Regions from separate parts of the Parafrigoribacterium soli genome, predicted to be linked through region 1. Evidence: predicted binding sites of a transcription regulator. Region 1 holds the regulator's gene; the other holds the start of a gene.

Region 1 (6,593 bases):
CAGATCTCGAGTACATCCCGGTGCTCGATCCTGAGCCCGACGACGGGGCGAACGTTGAGTTCGTCGTGCCCCTCGAGCCGATGATCGTCGACGGTGTCGGCCACATTCGGATGCGCGTTCACGAGCGCGGGAGCGGCGAGACGCTGTCCTGCGGAACGGGCGCGGCCGCGGCGGCGCTTGCCTTCCGCTACTGGGCGGGCGATGGCGCACCGAACCAGTGGAAGGTCGAGGTGCCCGGCGGCACCCTGGGCGTGCGGATGTGGGCGGCAGAAGACGGCGAGCACGTCTCGCTGAGTGGCCCCGCCGAGCTGGTATACACGGGCGCGCTGGAGCTGTAGCGCCGACGCACGCTCCCTGAGCTTGTCTAAGGGTCACGCCGTTTCCCTGAGCGTCGGAAGGGGGCCTACCTCCGCCGCACCCGCAGCACCCGGTACCCCTTGTTCGTCGCCGAGCGAACCGTGGAGAACTCCGCGGGAAGCATCGCTTCGAGCCAGCGGTGGAGCGAGTCCGATCCAAGGTTCTTCTGCACGACGAGCCACGCATCCGACCCGGGCTCAAGCCGAGGCAGCCAGAACTGCAGCATGTTGTGCAGCTCGTCCTTACCCACCCGGATGGGCGGGTTCGATCGGATGGTCGTGAAGTGCAGTCCGTCGGGAACATCTCCCGGCGTCACGGCGTTGACATTGCTGAGGCCGATGGACGCAGCATTTCGGCGGACGAGGTCGAGCGCTCGTTCGTTCACGTCCACCGCCCACACGGTGGAGTGCGGCGACTGCAGCGCGAGGGTCAGGGCGATCGGTCCCCAGCCGCAGCCGAGATCGAGCAGGTTGCCGCCGGGAGGCGCGACGGGAGAGTGGGCGAGCAAGACCTGGGTACCGACGTCGATCCGCTCGGGACTGAAGATGCCGTTCGACGTCGTCAGCTCGTAGAACTGCCCGGCCAGCTGGGCGTGGATCTGTCGAAGCTTGAGCTCACTATCCGGAATTGAGGAGAAGTAATGCTCGCTGGCCATGCACAGAACCTACCGAAATATGAGGAGCTAGGGTTAACGAGATGACTGAGGGTGAAGCTGTGGAGCACGAGGGCGTGAGCGCGGAAGAGCGCCCCATGCTCGATCCCGTCGAGCGCATCATGGCCAACGCTGCCGCGCACTCGAGCGGATACACCCTGTTTTCCTCCGGTTCCGCGCAGGCGCTGCAGGACGGGGCAACGGCCGCCGGCGACGGCGCAAACGACGGCGAACAGTTGGACCGGGAAGATCGGCAGGCGCTGCGTCGCGTCGCGGGCCTCTCCACGGAGCTCGAAGACGTCACCGAGGTCGAGTACCGGCAGCTCCGCATCGAGCGCGTGGTTCTCATCGGTATCTACGCCCAGGGTGCACTCGAAGAGGCCGAGAACTCCATGCGTGAACTCTTCGCCCTGGCCGAGACCGCCGGGGCCGTGGTGCTCGACGGGCTGCTGCAGCGCCGCGCGACGCCCGACCCCAGCACCTACTTCGGCAAGGGCAAGGCGCAGGAGTTGCGCGATGTCGTGGCGGCCACGGGCGCCGACACCGTGATCGTGGACAGCGAGCTGGCCCCGAGCCAGAGGCGAGCTCTCGAAGACGTGGTGCGGGTGAAGGTCATCGACCGCACCGCGGTCATCCTCGACATCTTCAGCCAGCACGCCAAGAGCCGTGAGGGCAAGGCGCAGGTGGAGCTCGCGCAGCTCGAATATCTCCTTCCCAGGCTTCGCGGATGGGGCGAGTCTATGTCCCGCCAGGCCGGTGGTCAGGTGGGTGGCGCCGGTGCCGGCATGGGCAGCCGCGGCCCAGGTGAGACGAAGATCGAACTCGACCGCCGCCGCATCCACACCCGCATGTCGCGTCTGCGCAAGCAGATCCTCGGCTTCAAGCCCGCCCGCGAGGCCAAGCGCGCGAACCGCAATCGCAATGCGGTGCCGTCGGTGGCGATCACCGGGTACACGAACGCCGGAAAGTCGTCGCTGCTCAATCGCATCACGCGGGCCGGCGCGCTCGTGGAAAATGCGCTGTTCGCAACGCTCGACACCGCGGTGCGCAAGACCGAGACGGATGACGGGCGCCTGTACACGCTCACCGACACCGTTGGTTTCGTGCGCAACCTTCCCCATCAGCTGGTCGAGGCGTTCCGTTCGACGCTCGAGGAGGTCGCCGACGCGGACGTGATCCTGCACGTGGTCGACGCGTCGCATCCGGATCCGGGTAGCCAGCTCGCTACCGTACGCGACGTCATTGGCGAACTGGGAGCGAGGGACATTCCGGAGGTCGTCGCCTTCAATAAGGCCGACCTCGCCGACGAGGAACAGCGCCTCCTGCTGCGGTCGCTCGCGCCAGACGCGATCTTCGTCTCGGCGCGCACGGGCGAGGGCATCGAGGAGCTGCGCTCCGCCATCGGCGAACTCGTACCTCGGCCATCCGTGCGGGTGGAACTTCTGGTGCCGTATGACCGCGGCGAGGTGATCTCGTCGCTGCACGACCACAGCACAATCCTCAGTACGGACTACGAAGAGGGTGGCACGCGAGTGAGCGCCCTCGTCACGGAGGAGCAGGCGCCCGCGCTGCGCGCGTTCGCGGTGAACCCCGCGGTCTCCGCGTCTTAGGTCCTGCAGCCGGTATCGGTCCAGGCGCCCGGTCCCGGATTGCGGCTTCCTAGACGGCGCGCAGCACCGCCACGACCTTGCCGAGAAGCTCGGCATAGTCGCCCAGGATCGGCGCGAATGCGCTGTTGCGCGGGAGCAGCCAGGTGTGGCCGTCACGCTGCTGGAACACCTTGACCGTCGCCTCTTCGTCGAGCATCGCGGCGACGATATCGCCGTTCTCTGCCGTCTTCTGCTGGCGCACGACGATCCAGTCTCCGTCACAGATTGCCGCGTCGATCATCGAGTCGCCCACCACCTTGAGCATGAAGAGGTCGCCCTTGCCGACGAGCTGGCGCGGAATGGGGAAGACCTCGTCCACCTGCTGTTCTGCGGTGATCGGGATGCCTGCGGCGATGCGGCCGACGAGCGGCACCATCGCGGCGTCACCGACGGGCGTCGGATTGTCGGAAACAACGCCGCCAGACGGTTCGAGCTCGATCAGAACCTCGAGCGCCCGAGGTCGGTTCGGGTCACGTCGCAGGTAGCCGCTGAGTTCCAACTGGTTGAGCTGGTGAGTGACGCTTGAGAGCGAGGAGAGACCCACCGCGTCACCGATCTCCCGCATGCTCGGCGGGTATCCGTGCGTCGACACAGCGCGCTGAATGGTCTCCAGGATGGCGATCTGCTTGTCGCTGAGGCTCTTCCGCCTGCGAGTGCCGCCCTTCGCCTGACCGGGCACCTGGGCCGACCCCTCGGACTTTGATCGCTCCGTGTCGAGCTCGTCCATCTCAGGCCTGCTTTCCAATGTCGGTGGTGGCTGGTGTGCTGTCTCCAGACAATCGAAACTGTATCCGCAGATCGGGCGATAGACAAACATGTATTCGAGTGTGTCGCGGTTCTCAGGTAAGGGAGTTCGAAAGTAATGCTTGAATGTGGCGTAAATCGAATGTATGTTCGGAACATAGCTTCGTATCCGGCGCTCCCGGCCGAGCGTCGGATACGGAATCTCTCAGGAGGTAAGGCAATGAGCACAGCAACACTGCACGGATCCGCACTGCACGGATCCACACTGCACGGAACCGCACTGTACGGAACCGCACTGCACCGCACCGCGCCGTATGGCCAAGCCCGCGACCGTGATGCCCGCCAGACGGCGCCGCGGCTGCGTCTCACGCGACGTGGTCGCCGTGTGCTGGTGTTTCTCGTTGCCTTCCCCCTCGTCGCAGCGGCCATGGCCTTCGCGCTCAATGGAGGAATCGCCATCGCCACCGACACTGCGGGTGGTCAACTGCAGTACGTCACGGTGAGCGCGGGGGAGTCGCTGTGGCAGGTCGCTGAGACCGTTGCGCCGTCAGCAGACCCGCGCGATGTCGTCTCCGAGATCGTCCACCTGAACCAGCTCTCCAGCGCAGACGTGCAGGCAGGCGAACGCCTCGCGATTCCCGCGCGGTACTCGCGGTAGTCCGTCACACGTTCCTGCCGCGCAGTAATGGGCTAGTACAGTTCTGTGGTGGCTTCACTCTCCGACCTACCCCTTCGTGACGACCTTCGAGGAAAAGCGCCATACGGCGCGCCTCAGCAGCCCGTGCGCGTTGCGCTCAATGTCAACGAGAACAGCCACGGCATCCCGGAGCCGGTGGCGCGAGACGTCGTCGAAGCGGTGGCCGCCGCGACGCTGAAGCTGAACCGTTACCCGGATCGGGAGTTCGTCACGCTCCGAGAGAGTCTCGCCGCATACCTGGGTCACGGCCTCAGCCGCGACAACATCTGGGCCGCGAACGGTTCCAACGAGGTGCTGCAGCAACTGCTGCAGGCCTTCGGCGGACCCGGCCGCAGCATCCTCGGCTTCCCGCCCACCTACTCGATGTACCCGATCCTCGCGGCAGGTACCGGCACTGCCTGGGTAGAAGGCCAGCGTGACGCCGACTTTGAACTCTCTCCGGAGACGGTTGTGCGCAGCATCCGTGAGACCGACCCGGATCTGGTCATTCTCTGCTCGCCGAACAACCCGACCGGCACGCCGCTGTCGCTCGAGACGATCGAGGCCGCGTACGACGCCAGCCGCGGCATCGTCATCGTTGACGAGGCCTACGCGGAGTTCACTCCCGACCCGCAGCAGACCGCACTCACCCTCCTCGAGGGCCGCGAACGGCTGGTCGTCTCCCGCACGATGAGCAAGGCCTTTGCCTTCGCCGGTGCCAGGCTCGGTTACTTCGCCGCCGACCCGGCTGTGACGGATGCGGTCCGTCTCGTGCGCCTGCCCTATCACCTCTCAGCGCTCACGCAGGCCGCCGCGACCGCGGCGCTCGCGCACGCATCCGAGTTGCTCGCCGTGGTCGATGACATCAAGGCACAGCGCGACCGCCTGCTCGTCGAACTGCCGCGACTCGGGTACCCGGTGTGGCGCAGCTGGTCGAACTTCGTGCTGTTCGGCGGGGTCGACGATCCTCACGCACTCTTCGAGGCGCTTCTCGAGCAGGGAATTCTCATCCGAGACGTCGGCATTCCGAACTGCCTGCGCGTGAGCGCGGGCACGGAGGCCGAGACGACGGCGTTCCTCGACGCGCTGGCTAGGATTGAACGATGACCGCACAACGCGTTGCCCAGTTGAAGCGCGAGACGAGCGAGTCGAACATCGACCTCTCGATCAACCTCGATGGCACGGGCGTATCGAGCATCGATTCTTCGGTGCCTTTCTTCGATCACCTTCTCACCGCGTTCGCGAAGCACTCGCTGGTCGACCTCACGGTCAAGGCGAGCGGTGACACGGATATCGACGTGCACCACACGGTCGAAGACATCGGCATCGTGCTGGGCAAGGCGATTCGCGAGGCGCTCGGAGACAAGGCGGGTATTGCGCGGTTCGGCGATGCACTCGTGCCGCTCGATGAGGCTCTCGTGCAGGCCGTCGTCGACGTCTCCGGGAGGCCGTACCTCGTGCACACGGGAGAGCCCGACGGCTTTCAGTACCACCTCATCGGTGGCCACTTCACGGGGTCGATGGTTCGTCACGTGTTCGAGGCCATCACGTTCAATGCGGGACTCACGGTGCACGTCACGGTCCTGGGCGGTCGCGATCCGCACCACATCGCCGAGGCGGAGTTCAAGGCCTTCGCACGCGCGTTCCGTCAGGCCGTCGCTCCGGATGCTCGCGTCAGCGGCATCCCGTCGACCAAGGGTGCTCTGTAGTCGTGACCTCTCCATCCGTCGTGGTCCTCGACTACGGCAGCGGCAATGTTCACTCGGCAGCGAAGGCTCTCGAGGCCGCCGGTGCTCGCGTCGAGTTGAGCGCGGATCGTGCGCGCATCCTCGAGGCCGATGGTCTCGTGGTGCCCGGAGTCGGCGCCTTCGCGGCCGTCATGGAACGCCTCGCCCCGGTCGCCGCGGCGGAGCTCATCGACAGGCGACTGGCCGGGGGACGGCCCGTGCTCGGCATCTGTGCGGGCATGCAGGTCTTCTTCGAACGTGGCATTGAGGGTGGCGTGACGACGGAGGGCCTTGGTCAGTGGCCGGGAACCGTCACCGAGCTCGAGGCGCCCGTCCTGCCGCACATGGGATGGAACACGGTCGAAGCGCCGGAGGGTTCCGTCCTGTTCGACCGAATTGCGGACGAGCGGTTCTACTTCGTACACTCGTACGCTGCGCAGCAATGGAGCCTTGAGGCGAGTGGGACCTTCGCCCGGCCGAGCCTCACCTGGGCGACCCACGGATCGCGCTTCCTCGCGGCCGTCGAGAACGGACCCCTGGCTGCCACCCAGTTCCACCCGGAGAAATCCGGGGCCCCTGGCATCCGGTTGCTGGGCAACTGGATCGCAAGCCTGAGTAGCTATTGATTCCCACCTCACGAGAAAAGACACCCATGAGCGAGTTCAACAAGGCCCCCGCCCTCGTCCTCCTGCCCGCCGTGGATATTGCTGGCGGCAAGGCCGTTCGCCTCACGCAGGGCGAGGCGGGCAGCGAGACCAGCTACGGCGACCCGGTGGATGCCGCGGCCG
Region 2 (6,593 bases), on a different contig from region 1:
CCACACCTCGGCGAGCTCCGCGGCATCGAGTGCCCGGGCGTAGCGATCGGATGCGGCCGCGGGGTCGACGGCGCCGTGCGTCGAGGCCGCCTGCCCGCGGTCGTCACCCTGTGTCGCGAGCGCGGCAGCGGCATCCTCGAGTTCGCGCTCGATCGCCCTGACCTCGGCGAGCGCGTCTTCGATCAGGTGCGCAACAGTCGCGCTCGCAGCGAACTGCACCTCCTGCCAGAGGAAGCCGGTGCGCTGCGGCGTGCGTACGCTGCCTGCGCCCGGGCGCTCACCTCCGGCCAGGATGCGCAGCAGCGTGGACTTGCCCACGCCGTTCTCCCCGATGAGACCGAGGCGATGGGAGGCGTCGACGACGAGCGAGACGTCGGTGAGCACGCGGCGCTCACCGTAGCTGTGGGAGACTCCGTCGACGCGGAGGTGATTGATGTCGGCGTGCTGATGCGTAGTGGGGTGCTGAGCCATTGCGGCCGCCCTTCTCGAGAACGAGCGTTCCCGCCGGGCGTGTGCACATGAAGCAGCCAAGCGCCGAATGACGCGAGAAAGAGCCGGCTACGGTCCATGGGCGCCTCGGGCGCGGGATGGAAGGGTCGTTACAGCTTCATAGCGTGAACGAGAGTAGCACAGGGGCTCTGGGCGCGTGTCGGGTTGGTTAGCTGTCGAGACCGGAACGGGCGGCACTCATCGCTCGGAAACTGTTGCCCCGCGGGGGTCTCGATAACGCTCGTGCCTCGCTACTCGACCAACGCGTGTTTCGTGGGTCGAGCCTGTCGAGACCGAGGCGGCGTGTCAGGTACTGCGCTCGATCCGTTCTACCCAGTGCGTTGGAGTTGTTCGTGTTGCAGGTCGTGAAGAGCTGCGCTCTTCTAGGAGGTGGTGGTACCGGCAGAGCAGGATTCCGTCGGCGATGTTCGTCTCGCCGTGGTCTCTGGCCCAGTGGTTGATGTGGTGGGCTTCGCTCCAGGATGCGGGGCGGTCGCAGTCGGGCCAGCGGCATCCGCCGTCTCGGGCGGCTAAGCCGATGCGTTGCCGGGCGGTGTAGAGGCGTTGCTCCCGGCCAAGGTCGACGCATTGTCCGTCGCTGTCGAAGACCACCGGCACGACACCGCTGGTGCACACGGCCCGGTCGATGGTTTCGATCGAGACCGGGGCGTGCTGGCCTTCAATTCGACCGTGACCGGTGCCGGACTCGAGGGTGCTTCGGGTGACGAGCATCCGCACGGCGGGGCGGCGGGAGCCGAGGACGTTGCGTGCGGCGGTCTTCTCGTCAGTGCTGGCGCCAATCCGGAGGACGGCCATGATGCCGTCGAAGGCGAGTTGCTCGAGCGTGCGCGGGTCCGCTTCGATCGCGTGATTGCGGGTCGTATCGCTGAGGTCGACCATGCGCGGCCCACCACGACGCGGGGAGGTGAGAGCGTCGTAGATGCCATCCAGGTAGGCCGCGTTCTCCGGGTCAGCGAGTAGTCTGTATGCGGTCATCCCGTCGGGCCTGCGGAACCGTCGGAACGAACGTGCCTGCCGACGGGCTCGTTCCCGGTCGGCGATACCGACCTCGTCCAGGTCATCACGCAGAGCCCGAGCACGGATCAACAGCTGGTCAGCATTCAGGGTGCCTGCGGTGCCGCCCGCACTGGCGGTATCGTCGACGTGCCGGGTGGCAGTGTCAACCAAACTTGTGGCGGCCTCAGCCAGAGCATCCGCACTGATGTGTTCGCCGGGTTCCCCGAGGCCGGCACGGATCGCTTCGGCCGCGTCGATCGAGATGTTCCCTGCCGCAATAGCCTGGCCTACCGTCACCAGCCACGGGCGAGTCAACTCCGGCGGAACCTCCCCGGTCTTCTCGCAGGTAGTGACCAGCTCGGCTTCGTGAATGATGAGCCCGGTGCGCACCAGCCTTCCCGCCTCACGACTGGTCGACCCAGTCAAGCTCTGCACCAGGTGCTCCGGAGTGCGAAACCCGGTGCGTTGCGCCAGACCGTCGAACCCGTGCTGCCGGGTGGAGCGGCGTGCGATCTCCCCCGCGACAGCAGCCGCGGAAGGCCCGACCCTGCGGCCGATGTCTGCGAGCGCTTCAGACATCCCGAGCAACTCCTCGTCGGACAGAGCCGCGAGCGTCACCGAATCCCGCGGCAACGCCGCGGCTGCAGCAGCCATTGCGGCGAGGGAATCGGTGAATCGGGCCATGCCCAATTCTCCCACATTCGAACGTATGTTCGACCAAAATGTGGATAACTTCTTCTCCACAGATTTGCCGCAGAGAGGAGAGGACGAACTCTGGTTGCGCCGGAGGTCTCGATACACTCGCTGCACGAGCACTCGACCCGCGTACGTGCGCGAGCACTCGACTCGGTCAACGGGGTCTCGATACGCAGGCTCGTGGCTCGCCACCCGACCCACGGGGAGGCAGGAGGTCTCGACAGGCTCGACCCGCGAGTTACCTGAGCTGCAGAGCCTTGCCGGTCGCGGTGAGCGTCTTCTTCGCGAGCTTCGGCTCCGGCGCCAACGGTTTGCCGTAGCTCGGAATCATCGCCTGCAACTGCGGCTGCCATCCGTCGATGCGGTCGGGGAAGCAGCGCTTCAGCACGTCGAGCATGATGGGCACAGCCGTGGATGCGCCGGGCGACGCTCCCAGCAGGCCCGCAATGCTGCCGTCGGCGGAGGAGACCACCTCGGTGCCGAACTGCAGCACTCCGCCCTTCTTGGCATCCTTCTTGATCACCTGCACGCGCTGGCCCGCCGTGATCTTGTACCAGTCGTCCGGGTCGGCATCCGGCATGAACGCGGCCAGTTCCTTGAACTTGGTGGCCTTGCTCGCGACGAGCTGGCCGATCAGATAGCGCACGAGCGAGAGGTTGGATGCACCGGCCGCGATCATCGGGATGAGGTTGTGGAAACGGATGGTGGCGAACAGGTCGAACCACGAACCGGTCTTCAGGAACTTGGGGCTGAAGCCGGCGTACGGTCCGAACATGAGGCTCGCGTTGCCGTCGATGACGCGCGTGTCGAGGTGCGGAACCGACATGGGCGGCGAACCGACGGCTGCCTTGCCGTAGACCTTCGCGTGGTGCCTGGCCACGACATCCGGGTTGTCTGTTCGCAAGAATTCGCCGCTGACGGGGAAACCGCCGAAGCCTCTGGCCTCGGGGATGCCCGACTTCTGCAGCAGGGAGAGTGCGCCGCCGCCCGCGCCGACGAAGACGAATCGCGCCCGCACCGTGCGCCTGGTCATGCCGACCTCGTGCTTCACGCGGAGGTTCCAGAGGCCCTCGCTGTCGCGACCGATCTTGATGACGCGCTGTTCGAAGTGCAGCTTCGCGCCTTTGCCTCGCAGGTAGCTGATGAGGCCGTGGGTGAGCGCGCCGAAATCGACGTCCGTGCCCGCGTCGATGCGGGTGGCGGCGAAGCGCTGCGATTTGTTGCGGCCATCGATGATGGCGGGAACCCAGGAGTGGATGACGGCCGGGTCTTCGCTGTATTCCATGCCCGCGAACAACGGATGCCCCTTGAGCGCTTCGAAGCGCTTGCGCAGGTATTCGACGTTGGCATCGCCGGTGACGAAGCTCATGTGCGGAACCGGGTTGATGAACGCCTGCGGGTCTGGCAACAGGTCTTTGCCGACGAAGAACGACCAGAACTGGCGCGAGACCTGGAACTGCTCGTTCACCTTGACGGCGCTCGTGATGTCGATGGTCCCGTCGGGCTTCTCCGGCGTGTAGTTGAGCTCGCAGAGGGCCGAGTGCCCGGTGCCCGCGTTGTTCCAGGGATTTGAGCTCTCGAGGGCGACATCCGACAGCCTCTCGAAGATCTCGATGGTCCAGTCGGGCTGCAACTGCTTGAGGAACGCGCCAAGTGTGGCACTCATGATGCCACCGCCGATCAGCGCAACGTCGATGGGGGTAGCGGATGAATTCACCGCACCAGTTTAGTCGCAGCGCACAGCGGGCCCGGCGCGGTTCCTCGACAGGAGAATCCGGATGCTGGGCGGCCTGAACAGGAGCAGGGTGGCCACGCGGTGCGGTGCGCTCCTGTTGAGCGCACGCGACCGCTCCCCCACAGCCGCGGGGCATCGACCAGGATGCAGAGATCCGCGCCAACTCCGGCGAGCGCAAGCACGATCCGGGACGCTGGCAGCATGATGCCCGCGCTTGCGCTCCACCTCGGTGCGGCGGGCAACCTCGCCACCTCCGCGCAGCTGATCGAACGAGGCCATTCCCGCGCGGAGATCGCGAACGCCGTGCGCACGACAGAGCTGTGGCGCCCACGACGCGGCTGGGTCGCGACTCCCGACGCGAATCCGGATGCGGTGCGCGCCATCCAGCTCGGAGGCAGACTGGCAGGGAGCAGCGCGCTTGCCACCTATGGGATCTGGATCGATGAGGATGGCGGACAAATCGTCGCGTGCCCATCCACCGCGAGCAGGCTCCCGCCCGTCGCCGCAGGCGAACACAGGCTCTGGGCGGACGATGTCTTCCCGGTAATCGCGGACAAGCGGTGGCGGGTGTCGGTACCGGATGCGCTGCTCCAGCTGAGCCGCACCGCGCCACGTGACTCGCTCATCGCATCCGTCGACAGCGCCATCCAACTGCGCCAGCTCACGCGCGGCGAATTGAGATCGCTGGTGCGCGCACTGCCGAGGCGCCTGCGCGGAATAGCGCGCGAACTCGATGGTCTCGCGATGTCCGGGACCGAAACGCGCATGCGGCTCGCGCTACGTCGCGCGGGATACGAGGTACGCAGCCAGGTGCGCCTGCCCGGGATCGGGATCGTCGACCTCCTGGTCGATGGCTGGCTGATCATCGAACTCGACAGCCGCAGGTACCACGGCGGCGCGGACAACCAGTTGCGTGACCGAACGCGGGACGGGAACGCCGTGATGGAAGGCTACGGCCACGAGCGTTTCGTGTGGCAACAGGTGCGTGAGCGCATGGATTGGTGCCTCGCCGTCGTCGAACGGCGCCTGCGCGACGGGTCGCCCTCCGCTGCTTCAACAGGAGGAAGGGCGCGTGAGGCGCCGGATTTCTCCTGTTGAAGACAGCGGCCGCGCAATCTCTCCTGTTGACGGAACGGCTACGCGGTGGCGAGCTGCTGCGACGCCACGAGCTCCGCGATCTGCACGGCGTTGAGCGCCGCGCCCTTGCGCAGGTTGTCGTTGCTGATGAACAGGGCGAGTCCGCGGCCGTTCGGCACGCCCTCGTCCTGCCGGATGCGGCCGACGTAGCTGGGGTCGGTGCCGGCCGCCTCGAGCGGGGTCGGAACATCCGTGAGCACGACGCCCGGGGCATCCTGCAGCAGTTCCTTCGCGCGCTCGACCGAGAGCGGCGAGGCGAACTCTGCGTTGATCGAGAGCGAGTGGCCGCTGAACACGGGCACGCGAACGCAGGTGCCGCTGACGAGGAGGTTCGGCAGCTCGAGGATCTTGCGGCTCTCGTTGCGCAGCTTCTTCTCCTCGTCGGTCTCGAACAGGCCGTCGTCGACGAGGTTGCCCGCGAACGGCACGACATCGAACGCGATCGTCTTCGGGAACGTCTTCGCCTCGGGGAAATCGACGGCTGCGCCATCGTGCACGAGGCCGATCGTGTTCTGCTCGACGGCCGCCTTCGCCTGCGCCAGCAGCTCCTCGCCACCGGCGAGACCCGCACCGGATACGGCCTGGTACGTGCTGACGATGAGGCGCTCGAGGCCGGCCTCGGCATCCAGCACCTTCAGGATCGGCATGGCCGCCATGGTGGTGCAGTTGGGGTTCGCGATGATGCCCTTGCGCGCCTCGGCGATCGCGTGCGGGTTGACCTCGCTCACGACGAGCGGCACGTCGGGGTCCATGCGGAAGCCGGAGGAGTTGTCGATGACCAGCACACCTGCCGCGGCGAACCTCGGCGCCTGAGCCTTGGATGTCGTGGCGCCGGCCGAGAAGATCGCGACATCGAGGCCGGTGGGGTCCGCGGTCGCGGCATCCTCGACGACGATGTCGTCGCCCTTCCACGGCAGGGTCGTGCCGGCGCTGCGAGCCGAGGCGAAATAGCGGATCTCGGCGACCGGAAAGTCGCGCTCCTCGAGCAGGCGACGCACGACAGCGCCGACCTGGCCAGTGGCGCCGACGACGCCGATTCGTACTCCTGCTGTGCTCATGACCATCCGCTCGTGTGTGGCTCGATTGCTCGTGTGGCCGGATGGCTGTGGCTCGACATCCCATTGGCCTGAATATCACAGGATACTATTCACCGCCCGCCGAGCGCCGACCGCTCGCACGGCGAACCGGCCGGCGAGGCGGACGCGGGAGCGGCGACCATAGCACAGTCCAGAGCGGTCGTCGGAATGTCACCTTGTGCGACGTTTCTCTACAGCGTGTTACCCCGTCCCGCGCAGCGCTCGCCGAGGCTCCTTACAGTTGTGCCACCAACCTCGCCCACCAGCTGGAGGCGCACATGCTTCGCTCGAAATCCCTCATCGCATCCTCGATCGCACTGGCGATCACCCTTACCGCGGGGCTCAGCGGATGCTCCGGTGGCGCCGCCGCGGCACCGGGCGCAAACGCGAAACGAGTGGATGGCGGGGCCATTGTGTACGGCCACCAGCAGGAGCCCGCCTGC

What was found. Region 1 encodes LexA, which represses DNA repair genes until DNA is damaged. Its sites were predicted from a motif close to TCGAACANNTGTTCGA; they were not measured.
Region 2: a site for LexA is predicted at 2,208-2,223, ahead of ABUA37_RS12770 (HNH endonuclease signature motif containing protein). Genes of this name have one in related genera too.

The regions. Positions count from the first base shown of each region.
Region 1 covers NZ_JBELNZ010000002.1:455,609-462,201, reverse strand. Annotated here, with positions in the region: gene dapF (diaminopimelate epimerase) at 1-338, shown strand, start outside; gene ABUA37_RS06420 (class I SAM-dependent methyltransferase) at 404-1,012, opposite strand; gene hflX (GTPase HflX) at 1,054-2,619, shown strand; gene lexA (transcriptional repressor LexA) at 2,669-3,385, opposite strand; gene ABUA37_RS06405 (LysM peptidoglycan-binding domain-containing protein) at 3,623-4,060, shown strand; gene ABUA37_RS06400 (histidinol-phosphate transaminase) at 4,109-5,185, shown strand; gene hisB (imidazoleglycerol-phosphate dehydratase HisB) at 5,182-5,787, shown strand; gene hisH (imidazole glycerol phosphate synthase subunit HisH) at 5,790-6,431, shown strand; gene priA (bifunctional 1-(5-phosphoribosyl)-5-((5-phosphoribosylamino)methylideneamino)imidazole-4-carboxamide isomerase/phosphoribosylanthranilate isomerase PriA) at 6,458-6,593, shown strand, end outside.
Region 2 covers NZ_JBELNZ010000004.1:309,179-315,771, forward strand. Annotated here, with positions in the region: gene ABUA37_RS12765 (ABC-F family ATP-binding cassette domain-containing protein) at 1-471, opposite strand, end outside; gene ABUA37_RS12770 (HNH endonuclease signature motif containing protein) at 796-2,190, opposite strand; gene ABUA37_RS12775 (malate:quinone oxidoreductase) at 2,441-3,919, opposite strand; gene ABUA37_RS12780 (endonuclease domain-containing protein) at 4,139-5,035, shown strand; gene ABUA37_RS12785 (aspartate-semialdehyde dehydrogenase) at 5,074-6,132, opposite strand; gene ABUA37_RS12790 (ABC transporter substrate-binding protein) at 6,429-6,593, shown strand, end outside.